4 regions of the Phosphitispora fastidiosa genome follow, and region 1 is predicted to be linked to each of the others. Evidence: riboswitches for the same ligand, from Rfam matches in the RefSeq annotation. Region 1 holds a riboswitch; each other region holds the start of a gene.
What was found. A riboswitch is a leader RNA that binds a small molecule or an ion and turns the genes downstream of it on or off. The one in region 1 is predicted to bind cobalamin.
Positions count from the first base shown of each region.

Region 2: another riboswitch for cobalamin. It lies ahead of Ga0451573_RS09720 (energy-coupling factor ABC transporter permease); the one in region 1 lies ahead of cobU (bifunctional adenosylcobinamide kinase/adenosylcobinamide-phosphate guanylyltransferase).
Region 3: another riboswitch for cobalamin. It lies ahead of Ga0451573_RS03755 (S-layer homology domain-containing protein); the one in region 1 lies ahead of cobU (bifunctional adenosylcobinamide kinase/adenosylcobinamide-phosphate guanylyltransferase).
Region 4: another riboswitch for cobalamin. It lies ahead of Ga0451573_RS05125 (ABC transporter ATP-binding protein); the one in region 1 lies ahead of cobU (bifunctional adenosylcobinamide kinase/adenosylcobinamide-phosphate guanylyltransferase).

Region 1 is NZ_JAHHUL010000001.1:136,849-141,682, reverse strand. It holds gene Ga0451573_RS00700 (DUF3842 family protein) at 356-787, shown strand; gene Ga0451573_RS00695 (NapC/NirT family cytochrome c) at 774-1,241, opposite strand; cobalamin riboswitch at 1,387-1,558, shown strand; gene cobU (bifunctional adenosylcobinamide kinase/adenosylcobinamide-phosphate guanylyltransferase) at 1,699-2,280, shown strand; gene Ga0451573_RS00685 (cobyric acid synthase) at 2,270-3,841, shown strand; gene cbiB (adenosylcobinamide-phosphate synthase CbiB) at 3,843-4,805, shown strand.
Region 2 is NZ_JAHHUL010000009.1:28,395-33,228, forward strand. It holds gene Ga0451573_RS09705 (HD-GYP domain-containing protein) at 1-686, shown strand, start outside; gene Ga0451573_RS09710 (DnaD domain protein) at 723-1,517, shown strand; gene Ga0451573_RS09715 (ATP-binding protein) at 1,533-2,282, shown strand; cobalamin riboswitch at 2,352-2,533, shown strand; gene Ga0451573_RS09720 (energy-coupling factor ABC transporter permease) at 2,700-3,407, shown strand; gene Ga0451573_RS09725 (hypothetical protein) at 3,388-3,681, shown strand; gene cbiQ (cobalt ECF transporter T component CbiQ) at 3,674-4,399, shown strand; gene Ga0451573_RS09735 (energy-coupling factor ABC transporter ATP-binding protein) at 4,424-4,834, shown strand, end outside.
Region 3 is NZ_JAHHUL010000002.1:301,580-306,413, forward strand. It holds gene Ga0451573_RS03755 (S-layer homology domain-containing protein) at 1-2,785, opposite strand, end outside; cobalamin riboswitch at 2,919-3,110, opposite strand; cobalamin riboswitch at 3,223-3,414, opposite strand; gene Ga0451573_RS03760 (CooT family nickel-binding protein) at 3,495-3,686, opposite strand; gene Ga0451573_RS03765 (DUF3842 family protein) at 3,679-4,104, opposite strand; gene Ga0451573_RS03770 (PDGLE domain-containing protein) at 4,101-4,406, opposite strand; gene Ga0451573_RS03775 (energy-coupling factor ABC transporter permease) at 4,417-4,834, opposite strand, start outside.
Region 4 is NZ_JAHHUL010000003.1:242,090-246,923, forward strand. It holds gene Ga0451573_RS05110 (putative ABC exporter domain-containing protein) at 1-809, opposite strand, end outside; gene Ga0451573_RS05115 (ATP-binding cassette domain-containing protein) at 802-999, opposite strand; gene Ga0451573_RS05120 (ABC transporter ATP-binding protein) at 996-1,421, opposite strand; cobalamin riboswitch at 1,671-1,842, shown strand; gene Ga0451573_RS05125 (ABC transporter ATP-binding protein) at 2,046-3,611, shown strand; gene Ga0451573_RS05130 (energy-coupling factor transporter transmembrane component T family protein) at 3,598-4,359, shown strand; gene Ga0451573_RS05135 (hypothetical protein) at 4,372-4,834, shown strand, end outside.

The DNA.
Region 1 (4,834 bases):
GGCTGACTCCGGGAAATGACCGGCAATGGCATATGGTGAGATGTTATACCTATTTTCCGCACTGCCGCCTGAGAAATCTATCCTTGTTCCTGGCGAAGCCAAAGACTAAACCGCCAATTCGGCTCCTGCCTCAGTGGCGGCTCCGCCATCCATGGCTCCGGTCTTTGGCTTCGCTTAGCGGAACTGCGGTAATATTTCTCACGGCGGCAGTGCAAGGAAAATCTTGTACAACACCTCACCATATTCCCCGGTCATTTCCGGAGCCAACGGTTGCAGGAATAAATAAAAAATATAAGGTACAAGCTTTGAATACAAAAGATATCTAAATCAAAGAACAGTTCTGAGGAGATACTTTATGAAAATTGCTGTGATTGACGGTCAGGGTGGCGGAATCGGTAAATATATAATTGAACGGTTCAGGAAGGAGTTCCCGGAAGAAATAGAAATTATCGCTTTTGGGACCAATGCCCTGGCAGCTGCGGCCATGCTTAGAGCGGGGGCTAATGAAGGCGCTTCGGGTGAAAATGCCATTATATACAATTCCGGGCGAGTTGACCTGATTGTGGGGCCCATTGGAATCATTATAGCCAATTCGTTTTTAGGCGAGGTTACTCCCGGAATTGCCGCAGCCTTAGCTTCCAGCAGCGCCCCCAAGATACTGCTGCCGGTAATCAGGGACCGTATCGAAATAGCCGGTTTTAACCCTGAACCCCTGCCCCACCTTACAGATGACTTGATGGACAGGGTCAGGAGGTATTTGCCCCCTGGCATGATTAATCCCGGTTAAACTTTTCTGCTGTGAATAAATTGGCCCCGTGTCCTGCTGCCCTATGGCATTCCAGGCATTTGCGGTCACTCTTGAGCCATTGGTAGTGTTTGGCATCAAGCCTTACAGTATCAGGGTAATTATGATAATCCCCCAGGTGGCAGGCAACACAGTTTTGTTCAAAAATCTGTCCTTCTATAATAATTGTGTGCTGACCGGTTAATTCTTGATAGAGATAGTTAAGGCCCCGGGATTTTGAATGGAGCTTACCCAGGAACCCCATTGGTTCGTGACAGTAAAGGCAATTAATGTCCTTGTGAGCAGACTGCCGCCATGACACCAGATACGGCTTTACATCATGGCAGGTACCGCAGAAGGAAGGAAAGGATGTAGCGTAATAGCCTGCCATGAACGCAGCATAAAGCAAAATAATCGTCACTGAAATGATTAGGGCGCCTTTTTTCCAGGAAAGCAATATTATTACCTCCAATAGTACACCAAACGGTAATTGAATTTGTTTTAAATATCAGCTAATACTAGTATTTCATTATTGAATAGGATTTTATGTTTAATATTTGCAGACAAGTCTGAAAAACTATGATATAATTGAAATCACAAAAAAATATTTGTAACTTCTGGGTTTTTTTTAAAATGGGAATCAGGTTAAGCCTGAGCGGTCTCCGCCACTGTAACCGGGGAGTGCCCTTACATGATGCCACTCGTTTGAAGGGGAAGGCGTAAGCGGCATGTTTATCCGGGAGCCAGGATACCAGCCTGGAAGTGACCATACAGTCCTTCGAGAGAAAGGATTATGGTTGTTTCACAGGGGTTTTATGCCTTGATAACCATGTCCTCAGTCGTTGACTGGGGATTTTGTTTTGTCATGACACATAATACTATCCCGGCAAATACATACTTATGGAGTGTGCTTAATGAGAGGAAAACTGATTTTTGTTACCGGAGGTATCAGAAGCGGGAAAAGTGAATTTGCCGAGCTGCTAACCTCTAAACTTGGTCATAGAGTTACATATATCGCCACAGCACAGGCGCTGGATGAGGAAATGCGGCATCGCATCAGGCTCCACCGGGAAAGAAGGCCTGACATCTGGCAAACGATTGAAGAACCATACCGGGTGACGGAAATTATCAGGGAAAAAAACCATGGTTCTGATGTTATTTTGCTAGACTGCCTGACTCTGCTTTTGAGTAACCTGATGTTTAAAAAGGAACAGGAAACCGGTGGGGATTTTAAAAAAGAGTTTCAAACGGAGATTCTCCGGGAAATAGGTTTTCTTGCCAAGGCAGCCGCAGAAACTGAGGCCCATGTTGTCATTGTCTCCAATGAGGTGGGCATGACACTGGTTTCAGATAATTTTCTCGGCAGGCAGTATCAGGAACTGGTGGGAAAAGCCAATCAGATTATTGCCGCGGAAGCTGATAAGGCATACCTGGTAGTTGCCGGACATCCCATTGATCTGAAAAAGGAAGGGGCAGCAGTAAATGATGAATTCTAAATGTATCATGTTTCAGGGGACTGGCTCACATGTTGGTAAAAGTGTTTTAGTGGCAGCCTTGGGAAGAATTTTTCTGCAGGACGGATACAAGGTGGCGCCTTTTAAATCACAGAATATGGCCCTCAATTCATATGTGACCAAAGACGGAGGCGAGATGGGCAGAGCTCAGGTAGTTCAGGCTGAAGCCTGCGGTCTGGCCCCGGATGTGGTCATGAACCCGGTCCTGCTAAAGCCGACCGGTCAGGCTACATCCCAGGTCATTGTCCTTGGCAGGCCGGTGGGAAACCTTTCTGCCAAGGAGTATCATGAAAGGTATAATATGACGGCACTTGATGTGGTTGAGAATTCCCTCAACAAACTTAGATCAGAATTTGACATTATTGTCATTGAGGGTGCAGGCAGTCCGGCTGAAGTCAACCTACAGGCAACAGAAATCGTGAATATGAGGATTGCCAGAATGGCTGACTGTCCTGTACTGCTGGTGGCTGACATAGACAAGGGGGGCGCCCTGGCTGCGGTTGTAGGCACTCTTGAACTCCTTGACCCTGACGACAGGGCCCGGGTAAAAGGGGTGGTAATAAACAAGTTCCGTGGTGATGTCAAACTGTTTTACCCTGCAGTGGAGTTCCTGGAGCAAAAAACAGGGATTCCGGTAGTGGGAATTATTCCGTATTTCCAGGGCTTCAAAGTTCAGGAGGAAGACACAATTCCGGAGGACACCATTAAGGAAGCGGACAGAGTCCTTGAGAACAAGCTGGATATAGTTGTGATTAACCTGCCCCATATTTCCAATTTTACTGATTTTGACTGCCTGGCGGATGAGCCTGATGTACAGCTCAGGTATGTGTCAAATGGTAATAAGCTGGGCAATCCTGATATGGTTATCATTCCGGGCAGTAAGAATACCATCCACGACCTGGCGTTCCTTCAAAAATCCGGATTGTTTGCTCAGATTATTGCCCAGGAAAAGAGAGGGATACCCATTGTGGGCGTTTGTGGAGGGTTCCAGATACTGGGTACTGAGCTTCATGACCCGCTGCACACTGAGTCAGATATTGACAGCATGAAGGGTCTGGGGCTGTTAAATATGATAACAACTTTTGATCCTGATAAGATCACCACTCAGGTTCATGCGAAGATTGTAGGAAAAGGTCTCTTTTTTGATGGGATGCAGGGACAGGAGGTAACCGGGTACGAAATCCACATGGGACGTTCCGAGATTGGAGAAGGTGTGATACCTGCATTCCGGATATTTGAAAGGTCTACCAGGGAAGTCGATATCCTTGATGGAGCAATCCGCTCAGATGGCATGGTTTTCGGAACATATATCCATGGGATATTTGATAATGATTCCTTCCGCAGACACATCCTTGACCTGCTCAGAAAGCAGAAGGGCTGGGAGCCGCTGGAAGCCAGCGAAATAATGACAGTTTACCAGCAGCGTGAAAAGGACTTTAATAAGCTGGCTGAGGTGGTCAGGGGCAGTATGGATATGGATAAGGTATATGAAATTATGGGATTAAACGATAAATCAGGCCAGCAGGAGCAAGGAGCGGTCTAAGATGATACAAATAGCAGCCGCCTATGTGGTTGACCTGATAATAGGCGACCCCAGGCAGATTCCGCACCCGGTGGTGCTGATCGGAAAAATGATAGATGCCCTGGAGAGACAGCTCCGGAGATGGGCAGCCCCCGTGGTCGGCCTGAAAGTATCGGGTATGCTGCTTACTGCCATTACAGTGCTGGCAACATACCTGATAATGTGGGGAATTATTGCCGGAGCCTATATCATAAACCACTGGCTGGGTCTGTTCACCAGTATCTGGTTCCTGAGCACAACCATTGCGGTAAAAGGGCTGGGCAGCGCCGCTATGGAAATATACACACTGCTTAAAACAGGCAATTTGTCTGAGGCGCGAAAAAAGGTTGGCTGGATTGTCGGCCGCGATACCCAGAATCTTGATGAAGGCGAAATTTCCCGCGCAACTGTGGAGACCGTTGCTGAAAACATTGTTGATGGCATTATTGCACCGCTGTTTTACGGATTTATTGGCGGAGCTCCGTTGGCAATGGCCTATAAGGCGGTTAATACCCTTGACTCCATGGTAGGGTATAAAAATGATAAATACAAGGAACTCGGGTGGGCCTCAGCCAGGTTTGACGACCTCTGCAATTATATCCCTGCAAGGCTGACCGGGATATTTCTTATAATGGCCTTTCTATTAACCGGAAAGCCGGTAAATAAAGCCCTCAGGGTCATTGCCAGGGACTCCTCGGGTCACCCGAGCCCAAATAGCGGTATCCCTGAAGCCGCTGTAGCCGGGGCGTTAGGTATTCGCCTGGGCGGGGTCAACTATTACGGGGGGATTGAGTCTTTCCGGGCATACATGGGAGACCCGGAAATAGGTCTGGGGAAGACCCATATTCTGGATACAGTAAAAATAATGCATCTTACTTCTCTGATTACAGTACTAACCGGCAGCCTTGCCGTTTATGCAGTGCAGTGGCTGACTGCCGGATTATAATAACTGACAGAGCCGGATTAAAATAACCT
Region 2 (4,834 bases), on a different contig from region 1:
ATGATGATACCCTGGATCATTCCATTAATGTCTGTGTCCTTTCTCTGATTATGGGTGATGTTTTCAAGCTGAACAGGGAAAAGCTGCTTCAGCTGGGCAAGGCGGCCATGGTCCATGACATAGGCAAAAAAGCTGTTCCCCAGGATATAATTGCCAAAAGAGAAGACCGTACCCCTGAAGAAGCTAAGATATTTGAAGATCATACCAAACACGGATACCAAATCCTGCGGGAAAGTGAATTTGATGTCGGTATCGCCCGGGTAGCCCTTTACCATCATGAGAGATGGGATGGCAGCGGGTATATTAACAAAGTTGCCGGTGAGAATATTGACCTGTTCTCACGCATTGTCGCTGTTGCAGATGTGTATGATGATGTTACCAGAGGTATTTCATACAAACAAAAGTACCTGCCCCATGAAGCCATGGAATTCCTCTATGGAGCGGGGAATATCTATTTTGATGCCAGAGTGGTTAAGGCTTTTACGGGAAGCATTTTTGCCTATCCCCTGGGGAGCATAGTTAAGCTGAGTACAGGGGAAATCGGTATTGTCATAAATGTGCAAAAAACAATGGCGCCAAGGCCAATCGTCAAAGTATTCTATGACAAGGCTAATAACCGCCTGGATTACCCCAGGCAGGTGGATCTCAGTGAACAAAAAACCTTATTTATAACGAAAATATTATAGGATTTTGGTCAGTTGACCGAACGGAGGAGTAAGCCAATGAGCAAGACCAGGGACAGAAAAGGCAACATAACTGCAGCATTTGGTTCTGATTTGACACTGGAAGGAATGACAGGAGTCCCTAACCTTTTGTTAAAACACTATCAGAAAATTGGAATTACTGACAGTGAAATGATGCTGATAATCCAGCTAATGCATCTTCAGACAGCATCAAACCAGCATTTTCCCTCAGCTGATGTGTTGGAATCCTATATGTCTGGAGATAGGGCTCAGATTCAGGCTGACCTTACAAATTTAAAAGATAAGGGTATTATCAGCATTAAAAACTTTTATGATGACGAAACTGATGAAGTAATGCCATTTTACTGCTATGAACCTCTGTTTGAAAAGATATCCGAGTTTTGGGCCTGTGAAAAGGTACATACATACCAGCAGATGAAGAAGAACTTGGCCGAACAAAAGCACAAGACCGGGGCAGTCAGAAGAGAGAGAGCGGGTTCATTTGCCAAGGTCTGCAAGGGTTTTGAAAAGGAATTTGGCCGCATGCTGTCACCAATGGAAATTGAACAGGTGGACCTTTGGCTCAATGATTATAATGAACATACTGAATTGATTTTTGAAGCCCTGAGGCGAGCTATTTTGCTGGGCAAGCATAATTTCAAATACATAGACAGTATTCTGCTGGAATGGACGAAAAATAATTTAAAGACAATTGATGATGTCCTGAACTATGAGTCTAATTTCCGTCAGCGGCAGTCCAAGAAACCAATCCGCAAAAAAATAGAAAGTCCTGATAAGAGGAAAGATAAGTTCAGGCTTTTGTACCTCAGCTAATTAGGGGGAAGATCATTGAAAAAAGACCAGGATAATTGTTCCCTCTGTCAAGGCAGGGGGATTGTTATTATAGACAGTGAAACGGCCAGGCCTTGTAAGTGCATGCTGCACCGGAGCATAAGACTTAAGTTCAGGAATTCCAGGATGAGTAAGGAAATGCGGGACTACAATTTCAGCCGGTTCAGTTCAAGGTATTATTCTAAAAACCATCGGGATTCCATTAATGGGAGAACCTATTACGATAATGCTGCTGCTGCTTTTGCGGCCGCTCAGAAGTTTACCCGGGATATTAAGGAAAACATTGTTCCCGACGGTATTCTGCTGACCGGACCGGTGGGCGGCGGCAAAACATTTCTGGCCTGTGCCATAGCCAATGCCCTTCTGGACTGTGGTAAAGAGGTGTTGTTTGTGGTTGTTCCTGACCTCTTGGATCAGATCAGGGCTACCTTTGACCGCTCCTATGAGTACACTGAGCAGGATTTGATGGATACTGCCAGAAAAGTTGAGGTCCTGGTACTGGATGATATGGGGGCACATAATTATACTGACTGGACCGCCAACAAGATTTACTCGATTCTCAATTACCGGATGAATAACAGGCTGCCAACCGTCATGACTACAAACCTGGATCTGGCTGAGCTGGAGGAACACCTCGGTGAGAGGACCACTTCAAGAATAATACAAATGTGCAAGGTCTACCGGTTGTTGGTAGAGACAGATATACGCATTGTCAGGAGACATGAGAAAGAAGGAAATGCAAAGTAATTTACGAAATATTTGAACAACCCTTGAAGGAATAATTTGAAGGTGTTATAATAAGATAAAATTAGATATGATTAAATTTAACAGATAGGTGACCCGTAACAGGGTTGAAAAGGGAAGCTGGTGCAAATCCAGCACGGTCCCGCCACTGTAACAGGGAGAAACCCGCAATATATGCCACTGGGCTCATGCCCGGGAAGGCGCGGGGGACGATGAACTGGAGTCAGGAGACCTGCCTATCTTAGGTACACCGTTATACCTTCGATTGAAAGGCAGGTGGACATTGAAACAGTACTTTAGTTAACAGTACTTTTCCCAGTCTACCCAGACTGGGATTTTTAATTTTTACGGATGTATTTGTGTATATTAAGTTAGGTAAAGCCGGTTCTAACAATTTAATGAAAAAATGGAGATGAAATAATGCATATACAGGATGGATTTCTGGTCGGAAAATGGGCAGTCGCCTGGTACGGGGCAGCATCAGTCTTTGTTGCCAAAGGGGTTTATGACATAACCTGGCGTACTCAAAGGGTAATGGCATATAAGCCACTGCTGGGACTGGTCAGTGCAGCCGTGTTCTTTATATCGCTGCTGCCAATTCCGGTACCTGTTACCGGCACTTCATCCCATCCGGCTGGGACACCGGTGGCTGCTATTCTGGTCGGTCCTTTTGTCAGCATGGTCCTGGCAGTGGTGGCCCTTCTCCTGCAGGCGCTGTTTTTTGCCCATGGCGGGTTATCCACACTTGGCGCCAATGTCTTTTCCATGGGGGTTGTCGGATCCCTGACCGGCTTCGGAGTATTCTGGCTGGGCAGGAAAGCCGGGCTGTCTCTGGGAATCGCGGCATTTTTGGCCGGTGTTTTCGGAGACCTGGCAGTTTATTCAACCACTTCATTCCAATTAGCTCTGGGAATGCCGGGAATTAATGACCAGTCAATGCTTAAGGCCTTCCTGACATTTCTGGGCCTGTTTATGCCGACCCAACTTCCCTTAGCGCTGCTGGAAGGAGTGGTTACCGGAGGCATGGTCACATACATAGCCAAAGTCAGACCTGACATTCTCAAAAAACTGGGTGTGCTTCAGGAGACAGGTGAGGGGGAAAGCCAAAATGCAGAGAATCAGAGATGAAATACGGCGGAATTTGATTCCTGTCCTGACAATAATGTTTCTCCTGTTATTCCCACTATCAGTATCAGCCGGAGAAAAGTGGCAGGGGACAGATGACCTTGTTGATAGTAAAATGGAGGAGGTAACCGGTGTGTCCGCAAAGGAACCACTGGTAAACATAGAAGGCAACCTGGGGCTGTTTTTATTTGCAGTCGGAGGGTTTGCCGCCGGAGCAGTGGTGGGATACCAGTGGCACAAAATATTTGTTACAAAGGCGGGGAAGAACGATGGTTAAGGAATCTTACTTGATGGTTGATGCTTTTGCCCAGAGAGATAACACCTTTACCAGAATGGATGCCAGAGTAAAGGTACTGGTGTCAGTTTTAGCCCTTGCCGCAGTTGTCGGTCTACCGGGCTTTAAACTGCCGCTCTTCATATTTGCATTGACAGCAGCATTGATGTTGGTTATCAGAGTACCGTTTAAAATTATCGTGGGCAGGATGCTGCCACCTGTTATCCTGGGAATTGTGGTTTTCATTTTTATGGCGTTATTTCATCAGGGCAGTCAGGTCTTTAGTCTGGAGATACAGGGCTGGGAAATAAAAATTTACGGGGAAGGCCTGATTCTGGGGACTACGGTTTTGCTGAGAATTATCAGCAGTGTTTCCATCCTGTTATGTTTGAGCCTGACTACCCCTGTACATGAATTGGGATATGCCCTGATATGGTTCCGCATTCCAAGGGTAATCGTTGAGATTCTGCTGCTTACCTACCGGTATCTCTTTGTTTTATGGGATGAAGGGATGCGGATCAGGCAGGCACAGGCCATGAGGCTGGGTTATCCTGACTGGAGGAACCCGGCAGGGTGGAAGAAGGCTGTGAATTCAACCAGCACACTTATGGCAATGGTATTTATCCGGGCCTATGACCGGGCTGAAAATACCTTTTCAGCCATGCAGATAAGGGGATATAACGGAGATATCGCCGGACAGAGATACAAAAAGACTGCCTGACTGTCAATTTAGGGGGAAGCATTAATGATTATTGATGTACACCAGGTGCAGTACACATACAGTGATGGCACTAAGGCTCTGGAGGGAGTGGAGATGGAAATTCCCAGGGGGCAGTTTACCATACTCCTGGGACCCAACGGGTCGGGGAAAACTACTTTTTTTAAGGTTATCACCGGATTGCTGAAACCTGAACTCGGTGAAATTAAAATTGAAGGCAGGCCCTTCCGGGAATTTTCCAGAGAAGAATTATACAAAAGGATAGGTTTTGTGTTTCAAGACCCTAATGACCAGCTATTTGCGCCAACTGTCGGGGATGATGTGGCTTTTGGTCCGATTAACCTGAAAATGACTTCCGATGAAGTCGGTCAAAGGGTCAGGGAATCTCTGGAGATGGTAGGAATACCGCATCTGATAAATAAACCTGTGCACTACCTG
Region 3 (4,834 bases), on a different contig from region 1:
CTAGCAAAGCCGGCACTGTTGAACCGACATTGCCGGCATAACTTTCCTTATCCCCAAAGCTGCCGTCTGAATTCTGGCATTCCTGCAGCAAAAGGTGGTCTATAAGACTATTTCCATCTTGTATCCATTCCGGCCCGGCTGGATTTCCCCCTGCCGCCAATACTGCCAAAACAGCTTCCGCAGTATCGACAACCGGAATATCCCAGCCCGGGCTGCCATTGATTGCCCCGGTCTCAAGCTGCTTCGATTTCAGCCAGGTCAGGCCGTCCTGAACCGCCTGCCACGTGGCCGAAGCTTCAGTATTAGCCTCCGGAAAATGAGTCAACACATAAATTGCCTGAGCACTAGAGACTGTATCCACACCAAAGGAATGCATCCAACTGCCCTTGTCCGGGTCCACCTCTGTCTGGGCATCAATCAGCCAGTCTCTGGCCGCCGCCCTCTTTTCAGCAGCCAGCATATCCCATCCGTCTGCCAGGGTCAGCGCCAGGTAAGGCCACATTTCGTTATATATTTCCCCATCGGAGAAATTCCCGTCTTCCAACTGTTTGGTTGCAATCATCCCAACCAAACGGCTGCGTTGCAGGGCGGCATTTTCACCTGTCATCCCGCTCAGACTGACAAGTGCTTTAGCCGTGTCAATCACGGTATCCGCTTCCGTTACTCCCGCAGCTTTTGCAATTATCCTGTCCGCCAGGGTATCACCGCCCCTGCTCCATTGGCCGGAAGCTATATCCTGAGATGCAAGGCTTAGGGCAATAGAAGCCCTTTCGCCGCCATATTGTTCTAATAAGTAGGTATCGTTTTCGTCAGTCCCGTCATCTAAGTACTGGTCATTCAGGTATTTCAGCCCGTTTTCCACAGTACCCACGATATCCGCATTCTCCATGGCAATACACCCGTAAAGGACTGCGGCAGCACTGCCAATATTTTGGGAACTTCCAAAACTGCCGTCATCTTCATTGAAGGTTCCTGTCAGCAGATATGATACCGGATTCACCCGGGTTGCACCTGATGTTTTGGTCCAGTGATCACCTTCAGGGTCACAACCGGTCTCCCGCAGCATTACTATCAGTTCTGCGGTGTCAACTGCGGCATCATCCCAGACGTAAAACACACTGTCGTCATCCTGCTGAACTCTAATAAGATAATTTAAACCATTATAGACAGCTTCCTCGACAGTTGGGTTAGTATCGGCTTCAGGGAAATAACCTAGCGCACGTACTGCCTGAATACTTGACAAAACATCTTCATAATATGTGCCGAAAAAGCTTTCACCCCATGACCCGCCATATACTGCTTCAGTGGTACTCTGTTTGGATAATATGTATGTTACCGCGTCAGTTGTATTGATATCAGCAATTTTACCCGCTTCACCAAGGGCAATATATGCCCACATATCACTGTAGACACTGTCTTCAAAAGAGCCCTGCCCAGGTTCAGATATCTTCTGCCGCCCTGCCAGGATGCCTGAAAGCCGGTCAGTTCGTGAGGTGTCATCCCAGGCGTTAACTGCCAGCAATAACTGGGCAATTGTTTTGGTCTGAGAGTCTAACACCCATGCTGACTCAGAACCGGTATAGACTTCCCCGAGAGACTTCAGGGCAATCAGAGCCTCGGCAGTGGCGGCGGTACTGTCCCACTGCACCTTAACTGCTGCCGTATTAGCATCCTGAACACTTCTCAAGTATGCCAGCCCTCCCTGAATATCCGGGTACACCTGACTCTCATTGTCGTGAGCCCCGTCAAAGAAGCTGAGAGCTGTAAGAATCTGGGCCGTCAGGTCTGCTTCCTTGGGTTCCCAGCCACCCCAGGCAATGCCAATGGAATTGCCATAGTAATCATTGACTACAGTCTTGAAGCTGTTAATATAAGCCAGCGCACCTTCCTCATCAATACCGGAAAGGGTGCCAGTCCTGCCGAGAGCAGTCAGGACAACCGTATTATCGTAAATACTGCTGCCAAAGTAAACCTGTCCGGAAACCGTACCCGCCTTTCCCTTGATAGCGTCAGCCAAATCAGCAATAACTTCAGCCGATTCCGGAGCAGCGGCATAGAGGGCACTGAGTTCTTTGGCCAAATCTGCCGCACTGAGGTTCGCACTGTCGGCAGCAGCGGCGGTTGCAGAGCTAATAACTGTTTCCCCTAAAGACAGCCCGTCATATACCCAGTCACCCACTTCAGAGATGTCTTCACCTGCTGCAACAAGGGCTTCCACACAGCGATAATCAAAATCCCACCCCGCGGCCTCATAAGTCAGTTCCCCGTCTTGATAACCCAGAGCCTTGAAATAGTTAACGGCATTGGTTATGGCATCATTCACCCTGATGGCAGCCGCGGATTCAGGCTCAAGGTCGCCTCGTGTCACAGCCAGAGCCTGCAGAGCTGTTCTGGTCCCATACATATTGGCATATGGTCCAAAGCTGCCGTCATTGTTCTGGGTGGCTGTAATATAGGATATCAAATTAACATCATCACCTACCAAGTCGGTCAGATCTTGGATTTCGCGTTTTAGGCTCTTACCGTCTCTGATCCACTGCCCGCTTGTAAGGTCTTCTCCGGCAATTGTCAGTATGTAAGCCGTATACCCATCAATACCTTCTCCAGATACAAACTTCCCATTGATAAATTCAACAGCTTTATCAGCTAACTCATCAGCGGAATAAGTAACAGTGCTTTCCTCGGCAGCAGCAGGTTCAGTTAAACCTACCGGAACAATACTGCCAAAAAGAAATATAAATATCAGCAAACCGATAAAACCTTTATTAAGCTTATGCTTTTTCATTCTGTCTCAACCCCTAAATAATTAGTATTCAACCAAAGTAATGTCCTCTGACAAACTAAAAAATCTCCCCAGAAATCTATGGAGAGATTAATATCAGGTATTCTCATACCCCACCCCCCCATCTGTCGTGGGTCCAGTGAACTTAGAACAAGCAGGTCTCCTGACTCAGGTTCACCACCCCTCTGCGCCTTCCCGGAAAATTTCCAGTGGCATTCTGCAGAGAGGCTCCCCTATACAGTGGCGGGACCGCGCCGGACTCACACCGGCTTCCCTTTTAAGCCCTCCTCCTGGTGGAGGCAGAGGCACTCATTCAATACATTTATTTGATTTTTGTGTGTTTAGCCTGTTCAGTGGCAGGAAAGAACGAAACTCCCTACCCATGGCAGAGAGTTATATGTCAGGCATACCGAAAATCCAACCCTCCCATCCGTCGTGGGTCAGTGATCTCAGAACAAGCAGGTCTCCTGACTCAGGTTCACCGCCCCTCTGCGCCTTCCCGGAAAATTTCCAGTGGCATTCTGCAGAGAGACTCCCCCATACAGTGGCGGGACCGTGCCGGACTCACACCGGCTTCCCTTTTAAGCCCTCCTCCTGGTGGAGGCAAAGGCACTTATTCTGCTTATTTTGTAGTTTTTTTGTTATTCCGCTTTGATATAATTATTGTAGCATGACAAAGACTGCCATGTCCAGAAGATTTTGTATTTGATGTTTACTCAGTTTTCTCCAGGATAATTCTGTGGTTCACCAGGGCCATTTCCTTAATCCTTGCCCTTACCAGCTTTTGCTGCCCAAAAATGTTTTCCAACAGAATGCCATCTTCACGTGAAACAACTTTATCCACACTCTCCAGAAACAGCTCCTCAACACCGTCTTTTAAGATATACGCATTTGCCTCACACACCTGTACCCACCTCCAAAATCTTCTTAACTTCATGCACCGCAGCCTCAACCAAGTGCGGCAGCGGTTCTTCCCTAATCCTGACTATTTTCACACTGCTTCGGGTCAATGGAAGTAATATTTTCTGCGCACTGCTCCCGACTACAGCTTCAGCCATAGGTGCCGTAAATTCGCCAAGCATGGAATTTGGCATGATGATATTGATTGTACCCATTATCAGGTCCGCTTTTGGGGAGTTGTAAACAACCGCCGCTTCACCGCTGGCCCCTTCATTGGCCCCGGCCTTTATCATCTGGGCAGCAGCCAGGGCATTTGTCCCCAGGGCAATTATCTCTGTATCCTCAGGAAGGTCTTTTCTGAGCCTTTCGACAATAACCCTTCCGATTCCTCCCCCCTGTCCGTCGATTACCGCAATTTTCACTGACGGCCACCTACACGGCGGGATTTCCTGATATATATTTTTCCGACCCCATACATCACAGCAAAAGTAATTAGGGTACCGGCCACACCTGCAAGGCTGCCGGCAGTAGTCTCATTTTTCACTCCGGGCATAACATAATCAGGCATGGGGGATTTAACCACTTGTTTTCCTTCACTAAGGTGAAGGAACCCTTTATCTTCAGCTACCCGTTCCAGACCATCAGGACTTGTGGAAGCAAAGGGAGAGAGAAAAGCCGCAATAGCCAGGGACACTAAGAGAGCTAAAAAAACACCTTTTTTCATATATATCACCTCACGCCTTCTGTTTTTGAAAAACCAGCTCGGATTTAACCTGGGTAAGATAGGCCACCACAACTGATGTTATCAGACCTTCACCTACACCGATCAGCACATGCCAACCCAGCATGGCAGGGAGAGCAATATTTAGGGTAACATAGCCGGAAAACACAATCAGAAGGGTCCCAACCACCGATGCCGCAATTGTTGAACACCAGCCAGCCAAAAAAGTTGCTCCCAGCACTCTGATCCGATCAGTTGATTTCCCTGCAAAAAGCCGATACACCCACCAGCCTACCCAGGGCGCCACAATTCCCATCAGCAGAATATTTCCTCCCAGCGCTGTTAAGCCACCGTCCAGGAAAACCAGGCACTGGATTATCAGGACTGTTGTCATTATCAGGACAGCGCTCCACGGTCCCAGCAGTATTGCT
Region 4 (4,834 bases), on a different contig from region 1:
TAATCATCAGCTGTCCGGTATGAGAGCAGTATTAACGCCGCGAGCAGGATTAACTGCATTATTACGGCAATTGTACTAAAAGGACTGTATCTTGTCAGGGGAGCCATAAATGCGGCCTTACCCCAGCCGACTATAGGGAGATAATTAATAAATGGGGCATTTAATCCCCGGAGCAGTCCGGCGGCGGTTCCCCCGGATTGAATCACAATGATTGCTATATAGAGCAGGGCGGCAGCTGCCAACCCCAGAATTCCCTTTTGCAGTCCGGACTGTAATTTATACTTGCTGCCGATAAGAAAAATTAAAAAATTCAGTGGCGCCATCAATAAAATAGGTGTAATGTAACCCAGGTAAAATAAATGAACGTAATGCAGGTTTAGCCTGGTTCCCTGCAGTATGGTCGGTGTCAGGGCGAAAATAACTATCCCATACAGGAAAAACTGCTGCAGGGTTTGCTTAAGCATACTGTAGAGCAGAATCTTTTTTGGCGGCACAGGTGCGGGAAACAGGAAGTGAACATCACCCATTGAGAAAAAGGTGGCTGACTCCACTGTGCCACGGTAGGTATTATATAAAAGCAGGACTGTCATCAAGACCGTAAAGACGGCTCCAGTTACCTGGGGTCCCAGGGAAACCTGGGTTTCTGTGGGGCCATGCTTTATTCTTATCATAGTGGAAAAAACCAAAGAACCTATCCATAACAATCCCAACAGGTATGGTATGAGACGCTTGGGATTGTTTTTTATTTCTTTGATATGATTTTTTACTGTCCAAAGGTCTTTTTTTATCAGGAGACTGTAGTCATTCATCCCCGGTCACTCCCAAAAACAACTCTTCGAGAGAGTAATTTGCACCGTCCGCTAATTGAGAGCGCAAAGCATCAATATCCCCGTCAGCGATAATCTTGCCGTTTTTCATTACAAGTACCCGGTGACAGAGATTTTCAATACTGTCCAACAGGTGTGTGCTGACAAAAACGGTTTTCCCCTGTTCACTCAACTCCCGGAAAAGCAGTTTTGTTTCATCCCTTTGGAAAGCTCTTTGGCCAGCTTATCCTGTTTATCGAGCAGATCATATCTGGCAAAGAGTTTGGTCACTTTTTCGGCCCAGTCAGGGACATTATAGGCATAGGCAATAAACTGCAGGTGTTCCCGGACTGTCAGCATTTCATAGAGTTCCGGTGTTTCCGGCACATAAGAAAACCTTTTTTTAGCCTCCGTAGAGGTATTTACATGGCCGGCAATGGTAATTTCACCGCTATCCTTGCGCAGAAGTCCCGCTATGGTTTTCAGAGTAGTGCTTTTCCCAGCGCCGTTAGGCCCCAGCAGACCCACAATGGTGCCTGGGTCAAGGGTAAAACTGATATCATCTACCGCTGTGGTGTTTTTAAATTTCTTAGTCACATGGATAACTTTTAGCATTGGGTTCATTACATCCTTTTCAATAACAGTCCGGTGAATAAACGCTGCATAATAAGGCTTCTGCCATTTAATATGGCTTTCGAAATAGCCGTTGTCATTAATATTCTATCTAAAGTAGTTTTTTCCCTTTGAATTATACTATTTACATTGCCGGAAAAAGGCGGATGAAAGTGATGAACTTTTGTTTTTATTGCAAAAAATACGTTGACACAACCAGATGATATTTATAAAATAGAGACAAAGACAGTTAAATATCCAAGTGTTCCAGGTGCCCGCAAGGGAGAATAGGGAACCGGGTGCAAATCCCGGACGGACCCGCCACTGTGAAGGTTAGCCGCTGCCATACCACCCTTTAAAGGGGGAAGGGGCAGGAGAGGTGTTGACCCTGAGTCAGGAGACCTGCCCGGAACATACTAAGCCGTGTCTCGAGAGTAAGGCCGGCCTGGGTTGAGGGATGATGGAAAAATCCGCGCCAGTAGTTTATGGCGTGGTTTTTTGTTTATAATCAGCATTTTCCCTGCCAGGTCTGCCGGACACGGTTCAGGCCTGGATGAAGGTAAAGTCCGCGCTCATTTGATGGCGTGGATTTTTTCTGTTTTTAAGCATGGTGCAGGGGGGTGTGTTGTGTCCAAACTTGTTGACGTTTCTATTAAAAGCCTGGTTTTTGCAGGGCAGGATGTGCCGGCGCTCTCTGATATAGAGCTGGTGGTCACCCATGGGGAGTTTGTGGTAATTTCCGGGCCGGTGGCTTCCGGGAAAACAGCGCTGTGCCACTGCCTGACCGGGGCGGTACCTCATTTCTTCCCGGCACATATGGCAGGCAAGGTTACAGTTGCCGGGATCAACCTTGCTGAGGCTGTCCTGCCCGAAATGGCCGGAACAGTCGGTTATATGATGCAGGACCCGCAGAACCAGTTGTTCAGCACAACTATTGCTGAAGATGTTGCCTTTGGCCCTGGAAATATGGCCCTGGACAGAGCAGAGGTGAGCAGGCGGATTGACGAAGCGCTCGATTTCGTTGGATTAAGCGGGTTTGAGGACCGTTCCCCGGAGACGCTGTCCGGCGGAGAAGCACAAAGGGCGGTACTTGCCGGAGTGCTGGCAATGAAGCCAAAAGTGCTGGTTCTTGACCAACCGGCAGCCGAGATGGACCCGCCGGGAAGGAGGGATATTTATAAGAGGCTGGGCAGGCTGAGCCGCAGCGGTGACTGTGGTATTATTCTGGTCACAGACCATCCGGAAGAACTAAGTGAATACGGGACTCGTTTTATACTTATGCATGACGGGTGTATAGTTCAGGATTCGGCAAGGCCGGCACCGGTTATGTCTGGTGCTGCTGCGGGTTTTTCCCCAGGGTTGTTACAGGTCAGCGGTCCCGGGGAAACGGCAGCCTCTCTCGAAAACTGCAGTTATTCCTATGAGGGTTCTCTGCAAGGCTGCAGAGATGTCAGTCTTGAGATCAGGATAGGGGAAGTGGCCGCATTGGTCGGGCTAAACGGTTCGGGAAAGACTACCCTGGCGAAACACTTTAACGGCTTGGTTTCCCCACAGCAGGGTGTAGTAAGGGTGCTGGGCCGGGAGTTGAATAAAAACAGTATCTGGGATATTCGCCGGGAAGTGGGTTTTCTCTTCCAAAATCCCGACTACCAGATATTTGCCAACTCTGTTGAGGAAGAAGCTGCTTTTGCTCTGAAGATAAGGAAAATTCCCCGCGATGAGGTTATGCAAAGAGTGAACCGTGTCCTCAGGTTTACCGGACTTTTTGAGTACCGCAGCCGGCATCCCCAAAGGCTGAGCAGCGGTCAGAGGCAGCTCTTGGCTCTGGCCTCTATCCTGGCTGCTGAACCCAAAATCATTATTGCCGATGAACCCACTTCAGGACTTAACCGTGAAACAGCCGAGCTTATTATGCAGTTGTTGTCACAGGTGGCGGCAGAGGGGGGGGCTGTCCTTCTGGTGACTCATGACCTGGGCCTGGCAGCTCAATATGCCCACCGGATAGTGGGGATGTTCAAACACCAAATTTGTATCGATATCCCTACTGCCCAATTGAGTTCTCACCTGGAGGAGTTCCGCAGTATTGGGCTGGACTTTGGAACGGGGAGTAGTTTTGCAGCCGGGCGTATTTTGCGAACCGAGAGTAATCCCGGGGACGTTTTGGAGGGAGGGGCAGCCATTGGCGCTGTTTGAAGGATATAAAAACAGGGGTACATGGATTGACCGGCTTGACCCCAGGACTAAGCTCTCCTGGCTGACCCTGATTGTAATTCTGGCGGTGTTGAATTCCAATTACGGAGTTCTGGCTCTTTTGCCTGTAGTCGTTTTGCTCACTTCACTGGCGGCAGGGATATCCCTGCGGACCTTTTATCATCCCTTTGTGGTTCTGGGTCTGGCAGCGCTGCAGCTACTGGTTATCCAACTGCTTTTCTGCAGGGAAGGTTACCCAATATTGGTTTTAGGTCCCCTGGAAATATACAGCGGCGCTGTCCCGCTTGCTTTAACCGCAGTGCTGCGCCTCGCTGCAATTGTACTGGCGGGGATGCAGTTTTTACATTGGACTTCCCCGTCCGACCTGGTGCTGTTTCTGGTTAAGGTCGGTGTTCCCTACCGTTTTGCCATGCTGGCAGGATTGGCGATGAGGTTTTTGCCCCTGATGGAACACGAATTGGCATCAATCCTGGAGAGCCAGTCTGCCAGGGGGGTGCCAATGAAAAATCCCTTCCAAAAAATTACTGCCCTGCTGCCGGTGACCATGCCATTTCTTTTCCGGTCCTTCAGGAGAGCAGGGGAAACCGCTCTGGCCATGGAACTGCGCGGCTTTGGGCGACACCGGGAGAGGACCTTTCTTGACGAACTGAGAATCACGCGGGGGGAAACCCTTGCAATTCTTCTGATGGCTGCAGCCGGTTTACTGATAATTTACCATAATAACATTTAGGAGGTTGTCGTAATGAAAACAAATTCACAGGAAGTTAATGTATCTATGTTGGCCAAGTCTTTTTGGAGGACTGATACCAGGGCTCTTGTTGGAGCCGTGGTTTTGGGTGTGGCATTTGTGTTGGTCCAGCAGATTGCCCACCACATTGATGCCGTGGTATGGCCGCCGCTGGTTATCATTGGCGGGATTACCTGGGCTACCTTTACCGGACTGATTACCCTGGTATTCCGCCAGCCGGCAGGAATCATTATGGGAGAAATCCAGGCATTGATCGCAGTGGCTTCTGGGCTTTCCCCACTGGCCGTGTTTTTTATTCCTGCCAACGGGCTGGGTTCCCTGGCTTATTCCCTGGCAGCCCAAAAGTTGTCCATGGAAAAATGGAGCCATCATTTTATCGCCCAGTGCCTGGCCAATATTTCCGGGAATATATGTGTTGGAGCCGGGTTGTATGTTATCCTGAAGCTTCCCCTGACAG